DNA from 4 places in the Pseudoalteromonas sp. CF6-2 genome. Region 3 is predicted to be linked to each of the others. Evidence: predicted binding sites of a transcription regulator. Region 3 holds the regulator's gene; each other region holds the start of a gene.
The links. The regulator sigma-54, encoded in region 3, starts transcription at its own class of promoters, with help from an activator protein. The targets are predictions, from matches to a motif close to GTTGGCACGNNNNTNGNNT.
Positions count from the first base shown of each region.

Region 1: fliS (flagellar export chaperone FliS) is a predicted target of sigma-54. The motif match lies at 2,371-2,389, and genes of this name have one in related genera.
Region 2: L3Q70_RS07405 (EF-hand domain-containing protein) is a predicted target of sigma-54. The motif match lies at 2,773-2,791, and genes of this name have one in related genera.
Region 4: L3Q70_RS00345 (YggN family protein) is a predicted target of sigma-54. The motif match lies at 1,347-1,365, and genes of this name have one in related genera.

Region 1 is NZ_CP091442.1:2,535,226-2,540,323, forward strand. Features, by position in the region: gene L3Q70_RS11810 (DNA-3-methyladenine glycosylase I) at 1-572, shown strand, start outside; gene L3Q70_RS11815 (sigma-54 dependent transcriptional regulator) at 686-2,125, opposite strand; gene fliS (flagellar export chaperone FliS) at 2,433-2,834, shown strand; gene L3Q70_RS11825 (hypothetical protein) at 2,836-3,123, shown strand; gene fliD (flagellar filament capping protein FliD) at 3,635-5,074, opposite strand.
Region 2 is NZ_CP091442.1:1,586,945-1,592,042, reverse strand. Features, by position in the region: gene L3Q70_RS07420 (YciK family oxidoreductase) at 1-547, shown strand, start outside; gene rluB (23S rRNA pseudouridine(2605) synthase RluB) at 621-1,493, opposite strand; gene scpB (SMC-Scp complex subunit ScpB) at 1,490-2,080, opposite strand; gene L3Q70_RS07405 (EF-hand domain-containing protein) at 2,209-2,733, opposite strand; gene L3Q70_RS07400 (exonuclease III) at 2,939-3,373, opposite strand; gene xthA (exodeoxyribonuclease III) at 3,621-4,430, shown strand; gene L3Q70_RS07390 (energy-coupling factor ABC transporter permease) at 4,427-5,077, shown strand; gene L3Q70_RS07385 (putative RNA methyltransferase) at 5,074-5,098, shown strand, end outside.
Region 3 is NZ_CP091442.1:3,110,473-3,115,570, forward strand. Features, by position in the region: gene lptC (LPS export ABC transporter periplasmic protein LptC) at 1-26, shown strand, start outside; gene lptA (lipopolysaccharide transport periplasmic protein LptA) at 16-537, shown strand; gene lptB (LPS export ABC transporter ATP-binding protein) at 534-1,259, shown strand; gene L3Q70_RS14385 (RNA polymerase factor sigma-54) at 1,369-2,868, shown strand; gene hpf (ribosome hibernation promoting factor) at 2,895-3,182, shown strand; gene ptsN (PTS IIA-like nitrogen regulatory protein PtsN) at 3,186-3,638, shown strand; gene rapZ (RNase adapter RapZ) at 3,639-4,484, shown strand; gene L3Q70_RS14405 (HPr family phosphocarrier protein) at 4,498-4,770, shown strand; gene mgtE (magnesium transporter) at 4,981-5,098, shown strand, end outside.
Region 4 is NZ_CP091442.1:59,264-64,361, reverse strand. Features, by position in the region: gene L3Q70_RS00360 (LysR family transcriptional regulator) at 1-216, shown strand, start outside; gene L3Q70_RS00355 (glutathione peroxidase) at 284-766, shown strand; gene L3Q70_RS00350 (hypothetical protein) at 822-1,010, opposite strand; gene L3Q70_RS00345 (YggN family protein) at 1,401-2,201, shown strand; gene L3Q70_RS00340 (PLP-dependent aminotransferase family protein) at 2,254-3,687, opposite strand; gene L3Q70_RS00335 (EamA family transporter) at 3,798-4,727, shown strand; gene L3Q70_RS00330 (YegS/Rv2252/BmrU family lipid kinase) at 4,782-5,098, opposite strand, start outside.

The sequences.
Region 1 (5,098 bases), 580 kb from region 3:
TTTGTCGCTGCCCATGGCTCGACATCAGTAAAGAAGATTATGTGGCCTATCATGATGAAGAATGGGGTGTACCCGTCTACGATGATCATCGTCTTTTTGAGTTCATTACTCTTGAGTCTGCACAAGCAGGACTCAGTTGGTACACTATTTTGAAAAAGCGTGAAGGTTATCGCAGAGCATTTAAAAACTTTGTCGTCGATGACGTCGCCAAAATGAATGAAAGCGATATAGAACGTTTAATGCAAGATGACAGCATTATCCGTAATCGTTTGAAAATTGCTGCAACAATCAACAATGCTAACTGCTTTTTAGAGATTCAACGAGAATTTGGTAGTTTCTCAAACTATCAATGGCAGTTTGTAGGTGGTAAACCACTAGTGAATAACCTTGAAAAGCGAGAGGATTACCCTGCAATTACAGAAGCCTCGACCGCTTTTGCTAAAGATCTAAAAAAGCGCGGCTTTAAATTTTTAGGACCAACAACCGTGTATGCGCATATGCAAGCATGCGGTATGGTTAATGATCACAGTAATGGTTGTTTTAGAAAAGCTGAAATAATTGCGCAGTATTGATTGCACGATTAGTGTTAATTTGAAGCGAATAAAAACAAGTAGGTCATCTATCACAGCGTGTTGCTAATATGACCTACACATTTTTTGGGGTAATAATGAAAAGCTAAAGCAGGTTAATCTCGCGACAGATTATACTTTTTCATTTTTTCGACTAGGGTTGTACGGCGTACACCTAAAATTTCAGCGGCACGTGCCACCACATAGTCATAACGCTCAAGGGCTTGGCTAATCAGGCTTATTTCTAAATCTGCTAAATACTCTTTTAGCTCAATACCTTCTTCAGGTAATAACCCTGAATCAGCTGACGCGGCTGAAAGTTCAGGCTCTTCGTCCTCGTAATCGCTAAAACCACTGCTGAAAATATCGTTAAAGGCATCTCGCTCCATCAACTCTTCAGGGTATTCAGGTTCATAGGCATCGACTTCAATATAGCGGTATTTGCTTGGTAAGTCTGGTACATCAACGACCTTATCAGGGAACATGATTACCATACGCTCAACAAGGTTCGCCAGCTCTCGAATATTGCCAGGCCACGCATGCTCTTTTAAACTTTGAATCGCGCGCTCAGTGAACTTGGCTGTGGTGCCACTTTGCTCGTTTACACGGCGCATTAACTCTTTTAATAACAGTGGAATATCGTCTGCGCGTTCACTTAGTGATGGGTTTTCAATCGGAAATACATTTAAGCGATAAAAAAGATCTTCACGAAAATCCCCTTTTTCGATCATATCCTCAAGATTTCTGTGGGTTGCAGCAATGATGCGCACATCAGCCTGAATAGGCTTAGTCCCCCCTACCCGCTCATAGCTTCTCTCTTGTAAAACACGTAGTAACTTCACCTGCATTTGCAATGGCATGTCACCAATTTCATCTAAAAAGAGCGTACCACCTTGGGCCAATTCGAAGCGACCTTTACGTGCAGAAATCGCACCTGTAAAAGCGCCTTTTTCATGACCAAATAACTCACTTTCAAGTAACTCCCCAGGGATTGCTCCGCAGTTTACTGGAACAAATGGTCCTGTGTTACGCTTAGACAATAAGTGAACATTACGGGCAACAACTTCTTTACCAGTGCCAGATTCACCTAAAATGAGCACATTGGCATCTGTTTTTGCGACTTGTTCAATTAAAAAGCGAACGTCTTTGACTGCATCAGTTTCACCCACTAAACCATCAAATGATTTATGCGATTTAGACTGTTTATGCTCGCCTGGCAACATACGTTGATATTGCTGACAATCATGCAAAAGCTGGGTAGTTACATCATGGTTAAAGGGTTCACAAATTAACCCCACCACGTTAGCAATACTCAATAAAGGCTTGAGTGTTTCACCTATCAATAAGAATGGGATAGCAGGAAACTGCTTTATAACGGTTTCATGGCTTAGTTGCTGTAAAGCCCCAAGAATCACCATACATTCTTGCTGTTGATGCTTCTCACAAAATGTTTGTAGTGTTGACTCATCAACCAATTGAACAGCTTCACCTATAAAGGTAAGTGCTGCATGTAAACCTATCGCACGATTATTATTATTGTCTAAAATTAAGATCATTATTGGCGAACCACAGTTACCACTCGGTTAGTTAATTTTTAAATTGTAAGCGAGTTTGAACGGGATGCAAGCGCAAAGCGGCAATTTATTGACATCAACGCCAAAAAATAGTCACTTAGTAGAAAAAGCAATACTAAACTACTAACTTAACTCAATAGAGAAGTTTTTGCTTTAGTGCAGCTACGCACATTTGTATAATTCATCTAGACTAAGATAAAGAAAAAGTTAATTCTGCCGATACTATCTATGGCACTAATATTGCTTAGATTTGTTTTATTAATTGGTGTTTTAATTATAGGATTTTCTCATGGCACACATCTCAGTAAAAAAGTACAGTCAGGTTAGCGTTAGCAACATCAACGAAATGACACCGTACGAGCAGATAAACCTTATCTTCAATAATATCATTGGCAGATTAGCGGCAACAAAGGGCTTTATTGAACGTAAAGAACTGGAAAAAAAGGGTGAGAATATCTCTAGTAGCATTTTATTGTTTGGCGCTTTACAAGACGCTTTAAACTTTGAGAAAGGCGGAGAAATTTCTAATAACCTTTTATCACTTTACGACTTTTGCCAACGCCGTCTAACAGAAGCAAATATCAATAATGATATTGATGCAATTGATGACGTTATTCGAATCGTAAAAGAAATAAAAGAAGGCTGGGATGCCATTCCAGCAGATGAGCGCACACCTAAAGCTGATCAATAAAATGCCTGATAATCTGACTCTGGACGAGCAACTCACTGCCCTTTCAGAGCATATAGATAAAACTGAGATTGAGCTTGCCAGCCAATCGTTAGTGGCTATCGATAAAAAGCTAAGGGCTTGGTGTGAAAGTAGCACACCTCCAACCGAACAAGAGCTCTCAGCAATACAAACCCGTATTTCTTCCGCCATGGCCAGACTAAAAAGCGCAAGAGACAAAACACAAGCAGAGCTTCTCAGCCAACGAAAATCAAACAAGGCTATCTCTAAATATAAAGCAACTAAGCGCTAATCAAGCGTTTAGTTGTTTTTATTACCTCAATTGCGCGACTACATCACGGGTTAATATCACTTTTGCTATTCAATTACGCGACATAAAGGTGCAACTACGATACTGATTAATATCACTCTTGCTGTATCAATTGCGCGACATAAAGTCGCGACTACATCATGGGTTAATATCACTTTTGTTATATCAGTTGCGCGACATAAAGTCGCGACTACATCCTAGGTTAATACCACTTTTGTTATTCAATTACGCGACATAAAGTCGCGACTACATCACGGGTTAATATTACTTGTGCTGTCTCAATTGCGCGACATAAAGTCGCGACTACCCCCTAGGTTAATACCACTTTTGTTATTCATTTTCGAAGCATCATAAGGGTGCAACGTGGGTAAACTGATTATGTTTGTGAGGGTTTTCAAGCAAAGCGTAATACTTGATAAAAAATAGTTTGTACGCCAAAAACTAAAAAGCGCCAAAGAAGTTGGCGCTTAAATAAGGAAAGGTGCTAAGTTTACTAATTACTCTTTTTGACAACCCCAGGCATATTATCAAGCTGTGCTTGAACATAACTGCTGGTTGAGTTTAGCTGTGCAACAAGTAAATCCATGCTGTTATATTGTGCATATAAACGAGACTCTAAAGATTCCATTTTTCTTGCAAAATCAATGCGCTCATCATCTAAACCATCTAACTGAGTTTGTTTACTGTCAATTCTGTTTTGAACAATACCATCAGAGTCAGTATAAAAGCTCATAAGCTCATCAAACGACTGCGCAAAGCCGCCCTCGTCTTCATTGTCACCTAAAAAGAATTCTTGAACTAAATCCACATCTGCTTTTACTTGCTCATCTAGGCGTTCTGTATCTAAGGTCAGTTTACCGTAACGGTCTGCTTCAACCCCAAGCTTAGATAATGACAAGCTACTGCCATCACTCAAGCCAACTTCATTGGTTAGCTGTTGACGAAGTTTTGACATCACACCACGAAGCATAGAATCACCAGCCATAACACCAGCTCCGTCTTCGCCTGAGCGGCCAAGATTTTTGCTTAGCTCAAGTAACTCATTGTAGCTTTCAATAAAACTGTTTAAGCCAGCCTTGATGTTGCTATTATTCTCTGTAACTTTTAATGAGCTGTCATCATCATCTGTGCCATGTGCTTTTTTAGCTGTAATATCTACGCCATCGATAACATTCTTAAACTCATTTGTGTTACTCGTCACGGTGAGTGTGCCATCAATGGTAATTTGTGCATTCTGTGCGGCATCAACTTCGGTTAAGTTAGTGACGTGATTAGCAGGGTCGGCATCTGATACATCATATGCTAAGCGAGAAAGACCACCTGTATCAGAGTTGTTACCATCACCATCTTGCACTGTAATGCTGATGGCATTTTCTTCACCGGTTTCTTTACTTGTTAATACTAAATGCTGTCCAGCGTCCGTTGTTACTATTGTTGCTGTCACAGAGTCATTACTATCAGTGCCCGTGAATGGACCATTATTTATTTGGTCTCGTAAATCCTCTAATGTATTTGTTGGTGACAATACAGTAGAAAAACTATTCTCGCCTGAGCTAATGGTAATAACGCCACTACCAATCGGCTCATCCGCAGCAAAAGCTGGTGATGACAGCTTATGTGCTTGTGCGAGCGCATCAACCTTTACATTATAACCACCAGGCTGAGCATCTTTATCTGACTCAACGGAAAGAAAGTCATCACCACCAGAAATACTTCTTCTTTGGTAGTTTTCAACATCGCCCAATGCTTCCATTGAGGTTTGCAGTTTTTCAAGTGCTGATTTGAGTGCACCAGCTGCTGAAATATCCGTTGTTAACGTTGCTTCTCTTTTATTTAAACGTGAAGTAAAAGGGGTGCGCTCAGCATTAACTAACGCATCAACAATATCTGATACTGCTAAACCTGAACCTAAACCATTAAATGAAATAGCCATAACACATCCTCTTAATTACCTATT
Region 2 (5,098 bases), 1.5 Mb from region 3:
GATTGTTCCAATGGATCTTAAAGGTGCTACAAAACAAAACTATCGTGACCTTGCTGCAACAATCGAACAGCAATTCGGCAAACTTGATGGCTTAGTAAACAATGCAGGTATTCTAGGTTCGCTTGGTCCGCTTGAGCACTTCTGCGTGTCAACATTTGAAAACATCATGAAGGTTAATGTTACCGCACAGGCACTTATCACTAAGTACATGTTCCCTATTTTAAGAAAATCACCTAGCGCATCGGTTATTTTTACCTCTTCAGGTGTAGGTCGCCAAGGTCGCGAATTTTGGGGTGCATATGCTATTTCAAAGTTTGCAGTAGAAGGCATGATGCAAACATGGGCTTGTGAAGTAGAAAAAACAAATATCCGCATTAACTGCATTAACCCAGGCGCGACGCGTACGTCTATGCGTGCATCAGCATATCCAGGAGAAGATAAAGATAAGTTAGCAACCCCTGAGGATCTTATGCCTACTTACCTTTATCTAATGAGTGATGACTCAAAAGATATCAATGGTCAATCTTTAGATGCGCAACAAAAATAACTTTTGTGCTGTTGACGAATGATTAACCAATAAAAAACCTTACTCTCGAGTAAGGTTTTTTATTTTCTAGTATCTAACGACGCTTAGGCTGCTTAACGCGTTGATTATGCTTTTTAACAGCTTTACGAATTTGGTTTATCTTGGCCCGTTTTTCTTTACGCTTTTCAGGTATAACTGATAATTTTGTTTGCGTTTCACGACCCAATTGAACAGTTTTACGCAAATAGTTAACTGTATCCAAATCAAGCTCTGCCCACCCACCTTGAGGCAAGCGTTTATCTAGCTCTAACTTACCGTAACGAATACGAATAAGACGAGATACTTCCACATCTTGTGATTGCCATAAACGACGAACTTCGCGGTTGCGTCCCTCGGTTAAGGTAACATTAAACCAACGATTTATTCCTTCACCACCTAATGGTTTAATATTTAAAAATTTCGCAGGTCCATCATCCAGTTCAACCCCTTTGGTTAAGTTACGTAAGGTCTCATTCGTTACTTCACCAAATACCCGTGCAGAATATTCGCGCTCTACTTCATAGCTGGGATGCATAAGGCGATTAGCAAGCTCACCATCATTGGTAAACAACATTAATCCAGCGGTATTAATATCCAGTCGACCTACAGCAATCCAACGCTCACCATCTACTTTAGGGAGACGATCGAACACAGTACGGCGACCTTCAGGATCTTTGCGAGTACATAACTCGCCTTCTGGCTTGTTATACATAAGCACACGACAAATCCGGTCAGCTTTATCTTCAACTTTTACTACATGTCCATCAACACGAATTACATCAGTTGCTTCAACACGATCGCCCAAACGAGCCACTTTGCCATTGACACTTACTCGATTTGCATCAATGTATTTTTCCATCTCACGACGTGAGCCCACACCAGCACGGGCCAATACTTTTTGTAACTTTTCAGTTTCTACATTACTCATTCAGATAGTTCTCTCACAGAAGGATCGCTCAAAAGCTGGTTAATTTTACTTTCCTGTAATTCAGGTAAGGGTGGTAATTCATCTAAACCAGCTAATGAAAAATAGTCTAAGAAAGCGGATGTTGTAGCATACAAAGCCGGACGTCCTGGTACCTCTTTGTGGCCTACAACCCTTATCCACTCTCTTTCTAATAAGGTTTTAATAATCCCTGAGCCGACAGTAACCCCTCGTACTTGTTCGATTTCACCACGCGTAATGGGTTGCCTGTAGGCAATCAAAGATAATGTTTCTAATAGTGCTCTTGAGTATTTAGGTGCGCGCTCTTGCCAAAGATTTGCAAGCCATGGTGCTAAGCTTGCGCAGGCCTGAAATCGATAACCGCTGCCAACTTCAACCAATTTTATGCCGCGTGTTTGATAATGGGTTTGAATGTTTTCAATTGCATTATTAATGCGTGCCATAGAAACGCTTAAATCAGCCAATACTGTCTCTTTTAAATGACGTTTAGATAAAGGTTTACCTGCTACAAAAATCGCGGCTTCTATGATTTCGACTAACTGTTCATCATTAATACGTTTTGCGGCCATGGGTTACTATAGGTCATTTAAATCACTAACGCTCTATTATGACAGAAGTCTTGCTAGGTTGGAAAAATTATTACAAAAAAAGCCAGTGTAATACACTGGCTCCAAACAATGTTTATATTTGAGCTAAATTACGAGCTTTTTTTAACCATGTCTAATGCGTCATCTTCAGCAACATCACTACCATGTTCAGTGATGTAGCTAATAAACTCATTACGGCTTACGCGCTTGTCCTTATTAGTATCCATATACCCAAAATGGTTGGCAATATCGTCATCATCAGCCTCTTCAACCGAGATATAACCATTTTTATCGTTATCTAAGGATTTAAAATCATTTTCGATAGGATCAAATTGAGCTATTTCAGCTTTAAACGCCGACTCAGAGACTTCGCTATCTTCCGCAACTTTACCCGTATTAAGCTGCATGTAAGCATTAAACTCACTTCGGCTGATTTGTTCATCCATATTAGTATCGATATTTGAAAAATGTGCCCAAATTGCATCATCATCTGCTTCTGTTTTAGAGATGTAACCATCGTTATCATTATCTAAACTGCCAAAATCGCTGTCTATTTTTGCTAAAGAGTTGCTTGCAGAGCATGCTGAAAGACTAAGAGCCGCTAAAATTGTTGATGCTAGAGTTAACTTGTTCATAAGACATTTCCTTGTAGTCGATTAGATTCGCTTGGACTAATACAAGTTGAATGCCAAAACACCTTACAGCCTAAAATCAAGCACTTAGAAAGCAGTTAAGTTGTGGTTAAGACTATGATTTAGCAAGCTTTTCATACTTACTGTAATTTTTTCATAAAAAAAGCGCTCCAAAGAGCGCTTTTTACAAATAAGTTTAACATACCGATTAAATAGCCGCGTTTTGGTAACGCTTAACGAACTCTGTTACTGCTTCACCGTTACATTTTAAGGTATTTAAGTTACCAATTTTTTCACGTACAGGTGTCAAACCTTGCTTAAGTGCTGTGATGCAAAGTTGCGTTTCTTTTTGCTCATTTTTAGCAAAAACTTCAACTGATACTTTCGAAGTCGCTTTTTGTGACTCTGCTTTTTTAGCAATGTCACGAATGTCGACACCATTACACTCAATACTTTTAGAAAAACGCGACATCGCAATACCATGCTTTGTCGCTTCTTTACGTGCAGCGGTAAACCCTTCGTTTGCACTCAGACTACATAACTTAGATTCAATACGATTATCAGCTGAGAAATATTGTGGATTGCTTGCCAATGAGCCAAATGAGATACATGCAAGTGAAAGCATCACTAATTGTTTTTTCATGGTTTACCTTTTAAGTGTACATAATTTGAACGGTTAATCTGCGCGCATTATATAAACAAAAAAGAACAAATCAATTAAATATATTATTTAATATTTTAATTAATATCGAGTTAACAATGCGTTTAACTAAACCCTCAATTGATCAACATTTAAACAGTGCATTTTTCTTTCTTTGCTCATGAATAGCGCCACATTTGATGGTAGAATTACGTTACTTCCTTTAAAGAAAAATAAACTAAGGTGCATGATGAAGGTTATCTCGTTCAACATAAATGGACTTCGCGCTCGCTTACATCAACTACAAGCGGTGATAGATAAACATCAACCAGATATCATTGGCTTACAAGAAATCAAAGTTCATGATGAAGCTTTCCCACTCGAAGACGTGCAAAAAATGGGTTATCACGTTTATTTTCACGGTCAAAAAGCCCATTACGGCGTGGCAATGTTATGTAAACAAGAACCTAAATCGGTAATGAAAGGCTTTGCAACTGATACAGACGAGTCGCAACGTCGTATGATCAGCGTGACTGTAACCCAACAGAATGGCCGTGACTTAACTGTTATGAATGGTTACTTTCCACAGGGCGATAATATTGCTCACGAAATTAAATTCCCTTACAAACGTCAGTTCTATAAAGATTTAATGACCCACTTAGAAGTCAATCACACGCCTGAGGAAGATGTTATTGTGATGGGCGACATTAATATTTCACCTACTGATCTCGACATTGGTATTGGTGAACCAAACCGCAAACGCTGGTTAAAGACTGGTAAGTGCTCTTTTCAACCAGAAGAGCGTGAATGGTTAAGTACATTATTAAACTGGGGCTTTAAAGATACCTTCCGTGAACTTTACCCTGAAAAAGTTGAACAATACTCGTGGTTTGATTACCGCTCAAAAGGTTTTGATGACAACCGAGGCCTACGTATCGATGTAATTTTAGCAACTCCAGCCCTTGCTGAGCGTTGTGTTGAGTCTGGTATCGATTACGAATTACGTGGTATCGAAAAACCTTCTGATCATGCGCCAATATGGTCAACATTTAACGCATGATAGACACTATGCAATGGCAGCTCCCTTTATGGAGCTGTGTGGCTTTAATACTTTGGCTAAGTTTTGATAAACAAAGCGCATCGCAATTATTGGCAACGCCAATAAGACAAGTTGGTGTGCTCGCCTGTGCTTTGGTACTTGCAGTACTGTGGCGCATTAAAGCGGGGATATTGCCAGGCCTTGAATTGCATATTTTAGGGGTTACTGCTGTGACCCTGATTTTAGGTTGGCGATTAGCCATTTTTGCAAGTGCCCTTGCAAGTTTACTGTTGGTACTAGTTGCTCAGTTGCCTATGGCTTTATTGCCCGTGCATTTACTGTTTACTGCTTTTTTACCAATTACGTTGAGCTATTTGTGTTTTGTGCTTTGTTATACCTACTTACCAAGACATTTTTTTATTTATATCTTTTTATGCGCGTTTTTAACCGCTGCTGTTATCGCCTGTATTAAAATACTCACCAGTGGAGTGCTTTATTACTTGCTTGGTGATTACAGTTTTATTGAGATTTCAGAAAACTACCTCATTCTATGTGCGATAATTTGGTTTCCTGAAGCAATGCTCAATGGCATGGCTATTACCTTAATGATTACCTATCGCCCTCATTGGGTTAAAACCTTTTATGATAAGGACTATTTAGACTCATGAGTCTTCACTATCACTGCCCGC
Region 3 (5,098 bases):
CACGAACCATATACTATGACCAATAAACTTAAAAAATTACTTCTAATCCCAAGCTTATTGATTGCGTTTTCAAGCGCTGCTGCAGACCAAGCGGGTACTCCTATCAGCATTAGCTCAGATCGCCAAGTAGGTCAGTTAAAAAATGGAGTCGGGATTTTTGAAGAAAATGTAGAAATAACCCATGGTAATCGTCGTATTACCGCAGATCGCCTAGAAGCACATGCTGGTGAGGTTGATGGTACTGTTTCACTTATCATTGCCACAGGTAAGCCAGCCTACTTTGAAGAAAAACAAGAAGATGGCACGGTTATGAGCGCCAGTGCAGACGAAGTACGTTACGATGTAGCAAAGCGTTTACTCACTTTAGTTGGCGATGCACAAGTGACACAAGCAGGGCAAAAAGTCAGTGCAAAAAGTATAACTTATGACATGGAACAACAACTCATTAGTGCTGAAAAAGACGAAAATTCAACGGATCGTGTGCATACAATCTTAGTGCCTGTTGATAATAAAAAAGATGATAAAGGCCAGCCATGAGTACATTAAAAGCAGAGCTGTTAGCAAAGAGCTATAAAGGCCGCCAAGTTGTCAAAAATGTGGGACTAGAAGTCGAAGCTGGCAGTATTGTTGGCCTACTAGGCCCTAATGGTGCAGGTAAAACCACCACCTTCTACATGATTGTTGGGCTAGTGCCAAGCGACAAAGGTAAAATTAGTATTGATGACAACGACATCACTTTATTACCCATGCACAATCGCGCTCGATTAGGTATTGGCTATTTACCCCAAGAATCATCCATTTTTAGAAAGTTGACGGTCTACCAAAATCTGATGGCGATTCTTGAAACACGTAAAGATCTTAAAAAACAGCAACGAGAAGAAACACTCAATAACCTGCTTGATGAATTTAGTATTCAGCACATTCGAGATAGCCAAGGTATGGCGCTATCAGGAGGCGAGCGTCGCCGTGTTGAAATCGCGCGAGCATTAGCCGCAGATCCAAAATTTATTCTGCTAGATGAGCCTTTTGCTGGTGTTGATCCAATTTCAGTGTTAGATATAAAGAAAATTATAGAGCATTTGAAAAACCGTGGTATCGGTGTACTAATAACTGACCATAATGTTCGAGAAACCCTTGATGTTTGTGAAAAAGCCTACATTGTTTCTCATGGGGAGCTAATTGCATCAGGCACGCCTGAACACGTATTAGCAGACCAAACCGTACGCGATGTTTATCTAGGCGAGCAATTCAGGTTGTAACCAATACACCACCGACTAGAGCATCTGCTAGACTTACAATAATGACAACATATTGATATTGACTCAAATTAGTATCAATAAATGATTTAAAAAGGATTGTTAGGGATACATGAGGCAATCATTACAGCTGCGCATGGGCCAGCAACTTACAATGACTCCACAACTGCAACAAGCCATTCGCTTATTGCAACTTAGTACATTGGATCTCCAGCAAGAAATACAAGAAGCGCTTGATAGTAATCCTCTACTTGAAGTGGAAGAAGCGGATTACAGTGAAGACGTAATCGGTAAAAACGAACAAAAATCTGACTCTGATGATTCACAAGTCACTGCTACGGCAGAAGAAGCACCAAGTGAGTACGAGCAAGAAAGCAGTGATGCACTCAATAAAGATACCGTTAGTGACGACCTAGCAATGGACGTCACGTGGGATGAGTACATGAGTGCAGCTCCTTCAACCTCTTCAGGGCCAATGCCAGAAGATGAGTCTATTTATCAAGGTGCGTCAACCGAAACTCTCCACGAATATCTGATGTGGCAACTACAGTTGACCCCATTTAGTCCAACTGATGAAGCAATTGCTGTTGCTATAGTCGAAGCTATTGATGACTCAGGTATTTTAACCGTCAGTTGTGAGGATATTGTTGAAAGCTTTAATCAAAACGATGATGAAGAAGAAGAAATAGAACTTGATGAAGTCGAAGCGGTCCTAAAAAGAATACAGCTATTTGATCCTGTCGGCATTGGTGCTCGCAGTTTACAAGAGTGCCTATGTATTCAACTTCGTCAATTCGATGCAGATACACCTTATTTGGCTGAAACTAAAATGGTTTTATCTGAGCACATCGAATTATTAGCAAGTCGCGACTATCGTACTTTGATGAAAAAGACTAAGCTTAAAGAAAACGAGCTAAAAGAAGTCATGACGCTTATCCATAGCTTGAACCCTAAGCCCGCGGATAGCATCGTACGTGAAGAGTCTGAATACGTCATACCCGACGTATCAGTAAAAAAAGTAAAAGGTCGTTGGGTCGTTGAGCTTAACCCTGACTGTATGCCAAAGATCAGAGTGAATAGCCAATATGCGGCTATGTCACGCTCTGTAAAATCAAGCAGCGACAGTCAGTTTATTCGCTCTCATCTGCAAGAAGCTAAGTGGTTTATTAAAAGCTTAGAGAGCCGGAATGATACTTTATTAAAAGTAACGAACTGTATTGTTCAACAACAACAGGCTTTCTTTGAACACGGCCCTGAGGCGATGAAACCGATGGTGCTAAATGATGTCGCTGAAATGGTCGAAATGCATGAATCGACGATTTCACGGGTTACAACGCAAAAATATATGCATACCCCAAGGGGTATTTTTGAGTTGAAATATTTCTTCTCAAGCCACGTCAGCACAGAAAATGGTGGCGAGTGTTCATCAACGGCAATACGCGCTTTAATCAAAAAGCTTATTGCCGCAGAAAACTCAGCGAAGCCATTGAGTGATAGTAAGATTGCAGATATATTGGCTGAGCAAGGAATTAAAGTAGCTAGACGTACAATTGCAAAATACCGAGAGTCTCTAGCAATACCGCCGTCTAATCAGCGTAAAAGCTTGATTTAGACGTTTTACATAGAAGGAAAATGCTTATGCAACTAAACCTAACTGGTCGTCATGTAGAAATCACAGATTCATTAAAAGACTATGTAAACACCAAGTTTGCGAAACTAGAAAGGCATTTTGATCATATTAATAATGTTCATGTCATTTTAGACGTAGAAAAATTAAGTCAAAAAGCAGAAGCAACTTTACATGTAAACGGAGGCGAACTGTTTGCCTCTACAGAGCATCAAGATATGTACGCGGCCATCGACTCGCTAATTGATAAGCTTGATCGCCAAGTAATTAAACACAAAGAGAAATTAGCTCGACACTAAATTATGAAACTTAGTTCACTTACTAGCCAGGACTGCAGCAAAGCTGCGGTCCTTTTTAATAGCAAAAAAAGAATTCTCGAATTTATCAGCGAACTCGCTCATGAGCAGCTTCCTCATCTATCGCAGCAAGATATTCTTAATGCTTTACTCAATCGAGAAAAATTGGGGAGCACAGGAATTGGTAGAGGTATTGCTATTCCGCATGGTCGTATGTCAGGTGCTGATAAACCGCATGCGTTTATTATAGTGAGCGAATCTCCAATTAACTTTGATGCAATTGACAACCGCCCTGTTGATATTTTTGTTGCACTCATCGTACCTGATGGAGACTGCCAACTTCATTTAAAGACCTTATCAACAATTGCTGATAGACTAAAAGACAAAGAATTTTGTAAACAGTTACGCAGCGCTAAAACCGATCAGGAACTGTTTCAAGTTATTGCATCAGAGGCATAAATGGAATTAATTATTATCAGTGGCCGTTCTGGCTCAGGTAAATCAGTCGCTTTACGAGTCCTTGAGGATCTTGGTTATTATTGCGTTGATAATATTCCTGTAAACCTATTACCTTCGCTAGTGCGCAGCGTCTCTGATAATTACGACAAAATAGCAGTCAGTATCGACGTACGTAACCTGCCAAAAGAGCAACAAGAATTTAATGATATTCTTGAATACTTGCCAGGTTTCGCCAATCCAACCTTATTTTACCTTGATAGTGATGATCAAACACTCATTAGACGTTTCTCTGAGACAAGACGTTTACATCCGCTTTCTTTAGATTCTTTACCACTCGATTTAGCAATTAAGCAAGAAAAAATACTGCTCGATGTACTAATTACCCGCGCCGACTTTATGATCGACACAACGGATTTAAGTGTACATCAGCTAGCAGAGTCAATTCGTGAGAAGATTCTCGGTAAAAAAGACAAAAAGCTTATTATTACCTTTATGTCATTTGGCTTTAAGCATGGTATCCCGAAAGAAGCTGACTATGTATTTGATGCACGCTTTTTACCAAACCCACACTGGGAGCCAGATCTTAAGCCACTTACGGGTCTCGACCAACCAGTTAAAGATTACCTTGCAAGCCATAGCATAGTGCAAAAATTCACTTGGCAGATTCAAACCTTTGTGCAAACGTGGTTACCACACCTTGAACGTAATAACCGCAGCTATTTAACGATCGCAATTGGCTGCACAGGTGGACAGCATCGCTCGGTTTACTTAGCACAGACGATTGGTGAAAGTTTCGCGAAAAGCCATGCAAATGTAAAAATTCGCCATCGTGAGCAAGACTTATAATAAGGGCTTTAACATGTATGCTGAAAATACGTTTTTAATTCAAAACAAACTTGGCTTACACGCTCGGGCAGCAACTGTACTTGCACAACTTGCACTTCAATTTGATGCTAAAATTATGTTATATCAAGATGACAAAGAAGCTGAAGGTGACAGTGTACTTGCTCTAATGTTATTAGAAAGCAGCCAAGGTAAAGAAGTACGCGTTGTATGCGAAGGCCCTGATGCAACTGCTGCACTTAATGCAATAGGTGAATTAATAGCACAACGCTTTCATGAGCAAGAATAGCATTTGCTAAGCACGAAAGATTTGCGTTAAACTTAACTTAGGTATTTAAATTCCTCTTAAATATCTTACTTTTAAGTCATTCGTTCATCTTATATAACAAATATTCTTAATATAATGGTTGCTTTAAACGATAACTCAGCAAATTTATTATTGTGCAACTATGCTGTATTTATTTAGCCAGAGCTCACTTTTTTAGTTGTAAGGACGCCAATGCCAGAAGCCTTTGAACAAGATTACCCACTACAACAACTTAAACAGGTGACCAAGTCACTTAATAGTGGTCAATTTGTTCAAGTGCGCGGTATGCTAGCTAAAACAGCACCTTGCG
Region 4 (5,098 bases), 570 kb from region 3:
CAAGCTATTTTAAGTGCCGCTGTTGCGGGTGTTGGTATTGCACACCTTGCTCTAGATATTGTTGAACCTTATTTGAATAATGGCCAATTAGTAAGTGTACTTGATGAGTTTCAAGTCAGCGATAATGCATCTTGGCTAGTATACCCTCGTAAAGATCTATTACCATTTCGCGTACGTTTATTGATAGAGCATTTAACCGATGCATTCGCTGATTAAAATTTACGCTTTTAGAAAAATCTCAAGCACGTTAGAATCAGTGTAACAATAATAAAAAGTTATCATTATGAGCGAATTTTACCAACTTTCTGCTACTAGCCTTCAAGGCCAAACTATCGACTTTTCTGACTTTGAAAATAAGGTTGTGCTCGTGGTAAACACAGCCAGTGAGTGCGGTTTTACTCCACAGTATGAAGGGCTCCAAAAGCTACATGAAAAATACCATGATAAGGGCTTAGTCATTATAGGTTTTCCCTGTAATCAATTTGGTAAGCAAGAACCTGGTGATGCTAAAGAAATAAAAGAGGGCTGTCTAATCAACTATGGTGTCAGCTTTTTAATGATGAGCAAAGTTGATGTAAACGGCGAACACGCACACCCCGTTTTTCGACATCTAAAGTCCGAATTGCCAGGCTTTATCACCCGCAAAATAAAATGGAACTTTACCAAGTTTTTAATTGGCAAAGATGGTAAAGCCATTAAACGCTTTGCACCACTAACAAAACCAGAACAAATAGAATCAACCATTGTCGCGGCATTACATAAATAAAACGTACGTCAAAAAGCAATAAAGAGGCGCAGCGCCTCTTTATCTAAATTTATACTTAGTCGTTCAAATAATCATCAAAATCATCTTCACCTAAGTTTCTTCGCAAGCGTTTTTGTTCAAGATAGTCTTCCAACTTCTTCTTAACGCGTTGCTTTTTCTTGTCGTGTTGATTACGCCCGACCATTTCGTACTCGTCTTCAACAAAATCGTCATCTAGCGCGTCATAACTAAATGTCTTACCCACAACCCACTCCATAAAGTGTTTGAGACCAATTCAACGGTTCTAAATTTGTTCCATGAATTAGCAAAGTTTAAAAAGCTCAGTAGTAATTTAGTACCTAAAAACTACCAAAATAAAGCCATACCCCCATGCTAAATAGGTGATATGTCAATATTGTGAATAAATAGCGCTAAATTCGATTTCTGAAAAGTGAGAGTTTTTTATCGTTTCGATAAAACTCATTTATGCATATGAATTTTTTGGTTAATTTGACCAAAAAATGGTTAAAATTTTATTTCTATTTCTTTTCCCAAAATAAACAAAAACAAGCAAACTATTGATATTAAATAACTTTAAAAGTTTGGCACTCTATTTGATAACTAAATTCTGTCATTTCAAACAGGAAAGAAAAAAATGAAAAAGTTATTGTTAGCAAGTTCTTTATTTATCGCCACAACGGCTATGGCTCATAACGATAATGTTACAAATATTTCATTTAGCGGTGAGCAATGCGATGTTGAATTTAAAAATGATGTTCGTATCACGCCAAGCGAATTAGAAGTTTACACAGCCGATAATCGTACTATGAAAATCATCAACCAAAATAATTTATATATTGATGGTGAAAGCGTATCACTCAATGCCTCACAACAAGCGGCTATTGCCGCTTATTCCGACAGCTTACGCAGCCAACTCCCTGAGGTGGCAAACATCGCGCTTGATGGGGTAAAAATCGCAGGTGTAGCAATCGAAGAAGTTGCTAATGCTTTTAACATTGACGGCCTAAACGACATCTCTGAATTAATGGATGACATCAGCGTAGAAGTGCAGAACGCTTTCTATCAACAAGGTGCATTCACTATGGGTCAGCAAAATTTCGAAAAGTTTGGCCAAAACTTTGAAAATCAGTTTGATGAGCAAATCGAATCAGCGGTTGAGTCAGCCATGATGCAATCAATGGGCAGTATTTTAGTTGCTCTTGGCTCTGAACTAATCGGCTCAGGTGGTGATATGGATGCTTTTGAACAGCGCATGGAAAACATGGGTGAACAAATCGAAGCACGCGTAGAAACTCAAGCCGCACAACTAGAAGAGCGTGCCGATGCACTCTGTGGCAGTTTTGCAGATATTGCCCATAAAGAGCAAGAGCTCGTCGCTTTAGTACCTGAATTAAAAGAGTACCAGCTGTTCACATTTAAACAGCATGCTGAGTAAGATATCCCTGAACCAACGCACTTGGTTTTGCGCAGAGCCTGCTCTGCGCTTTTTATTTTTTGGCTAATACTGTGAGCTGTGACAAGGTTTTAATTGCGTGTTCTAAATGCTCAGACCAAGGTAAACCATAGCTTAAGCGAAAACAGCTGCGGTATTTTTTACCTGCTGAAAATATTAACCCTGGAGTAATGCTGATCCCCGCCTCTAACGCTAAATGGAATAACTTTACCGCATCATACTGCCCCCCAAGATCAATCCAAATCACACAGCCACCTTGCGGGTTACTAATGCGCGCACAACTTGGCATATATTGCTGTAAGCACCAAATCATACGTTCTTTATTTGTACTCAAGCGCTGCCTCAACAAACGCAGATTACGATCGTACTCACCACTGGCGATAAACTCATACAGAGTCCATTGATTAATGAGTGGCGCAGAGCAACTCAGAGCACGTTTATAACGCCTTGCTTGCTCTGCAAACTTGCCCGCAATGATCCAACCAATACGATAACTTGGTGCAGCCGTTTTTGAAAACGACGCACAGGTGATCACTAAGCCTTTTTTTGAATAAGCTTGCGCTGGCGTAGCACGTTTAGCAGTAAAATGTAGATCGCCATAAACATCATCTTCTATGAGCACAACGTTACGCTCTTCTAAAAGAGTCACTAACTGCTCGCGTTTAGTCTCTGGCATAAAACTACCAACGGGGTTATTTAACGACGTTGAAAGAACACACGCTTTGATATCATGCTCATCGAGTGCTTGCGCCAAGTCATCTAGCCAAATCCCTTCATCAGGACACAGCGGGATTTCCAACGCTTTTAAGCCTAAGCTTTCAATCAATTCAATAATGCCAAAATAACAAGGTGATTCAATGGCGATGATATCGCCAGCTTTAGCGACACATTTAAGTGCTATTGCCAATGCCTCTTGTGCGCCATTGGTGATCACCAATTCATCACTATCAACACCAATACCAAAGTCTAAATAGCGATGGATCAATTGCTTTTTCAACGGTGCAAACCCATCCATTGGGCCGTAGTTAATTGCCGATGCGCCAGCCAGTGTCATTACACGTCGCATTGTTCGTGCTAGCGCTTTATCTGTAGGTGCTGCTGCAATAGGGTTTGCAATACCGAATGGCACAACATTGGCTTTATGTATGGCACTATAAACTTGCTCAATCAAGCCTTGCTTATTCACCATCATTGGCTCGCGACTTAGCTTCACTCGTTTCGGCCGCGATTGATTTAATTGAGAAGACTTTAAAAAGTATCCTGACTTTTCTTTGGCTTCTATCAACCCTTGCCCTTCTAAAAGTTGATAAGCTTGTTTCACTGTTGGGATACTTACATTTAACTTATCAGCCATTTTTCTCAGCGACGGTAACTTCTCTCCAGGTAATAGCGACCCTTGTGAGCAAAGATCTCTTATTAGCTGAATCACCTGTTGATATAAAAACTCACTATTACTGCGACTGATCACTTGTGACATCGGACACCAAACTGTATAGGTTATATTTTTAGTTTTCTGTATATGTTAAGTATACAGAAGAGGCCTAAAATGAACATACTTTAAACTTTTGAGTACTAACTATGAAAAGTGCCGCTCTTTACCTTGTCACGGTACTAATTTGGGGGTCAACTTGGCTAGCAATTGAGTTTCAACTAGGCGATGTTGCCGTTGAAATCTCCTTGTTTTATCGCTTTGCTATTGCAGCCGTTTTAATGTGGGCTTTCGTACTGATAAAAAAGCTACCTATGCAATATTCACTGCGTGATCATAGCTTTTTCGCTTTACTGGCATTATTCAACTTTGGTTTAAACTATCTTGTTTTATATTGGGCACAAAATTACCTCACTTCAGCCATGGCATCGATTGCTTTTTCCATGCTGTTATTGATGAATATCATCAATACACGGTTATTCTTTGCCAAACCTATCGCCAAGCGAATTTACTTTGGTGCACTTCTTGGAGTGATGGGGATTGCTAGCTTGTTTTGGCCACAAATTCAGCAATTCAACTTGAGTAATGGTGCGTTGGTCGGGTTACTACTTGCGCTATCAGGAACCTTTGTGGCTTCATTGGGAAATATGGTCAGTGTTCGAAACTCTCAGCGTAATATTGGCGTACTACAAGGCAACGCATGGGGTATGTTATATAGCGCTTTAGGCTTGGCTGCTTATGTTTTAGTAAGCGATGTAGAGCTTACCTTGAATGCTCCAACAAGTTATTGGGTGTCGCTGCTCTATTTAGCTGTGTTCGGTACAGTTATCGCATTTGCTTGTTATTTTGCACTACTAAAAAATATCGGCCCAGAACGGGCAAGTTATGTGATCGTATTATTCCCACTGGTTGCAGTAGTACTAAGTACCTTATTTGAAGGATTCGAATGGCAAGCGAACACCTTTATCGGATTTAGCTTAGTTTTATTTGGCAATGCCATTGTGCTAACACCAACAAAACAGATTAAAGCTTTTTTTGCTGCTCGCAGTATTCAGCAAAAAGGCTCCGTCCCCAGTTAGAAGTGACTATGTCGCCTCTAACACCAAGCGCTGGCAAATTTTGCCGGCGCTTTTTTATGGCACATGAAAACGAAGTGCTTGCGGGTGAATACTGACCTTCGCAGGCGTATAACCCACCAGCTCACCATCTGCCTCAATAAGCTGTCTAGGGGTGGTTACTTCTGCACTGACTAGTTGTGAATATTCTAGCCTTTTCAAACTATGATGCTTTACCAGTAGTAAATACACAAAACTGAGCAGGTTTTTCAGCAAACCATCTGCGGGCATGCAGTAACAGTCAAGCTGACCATCATTTAGCTGTGCTTTTGGGGCGATTTTTAAACCACCACCGAAATATTGATGATTGGCAAATATCGTCACTAAGTTACTGT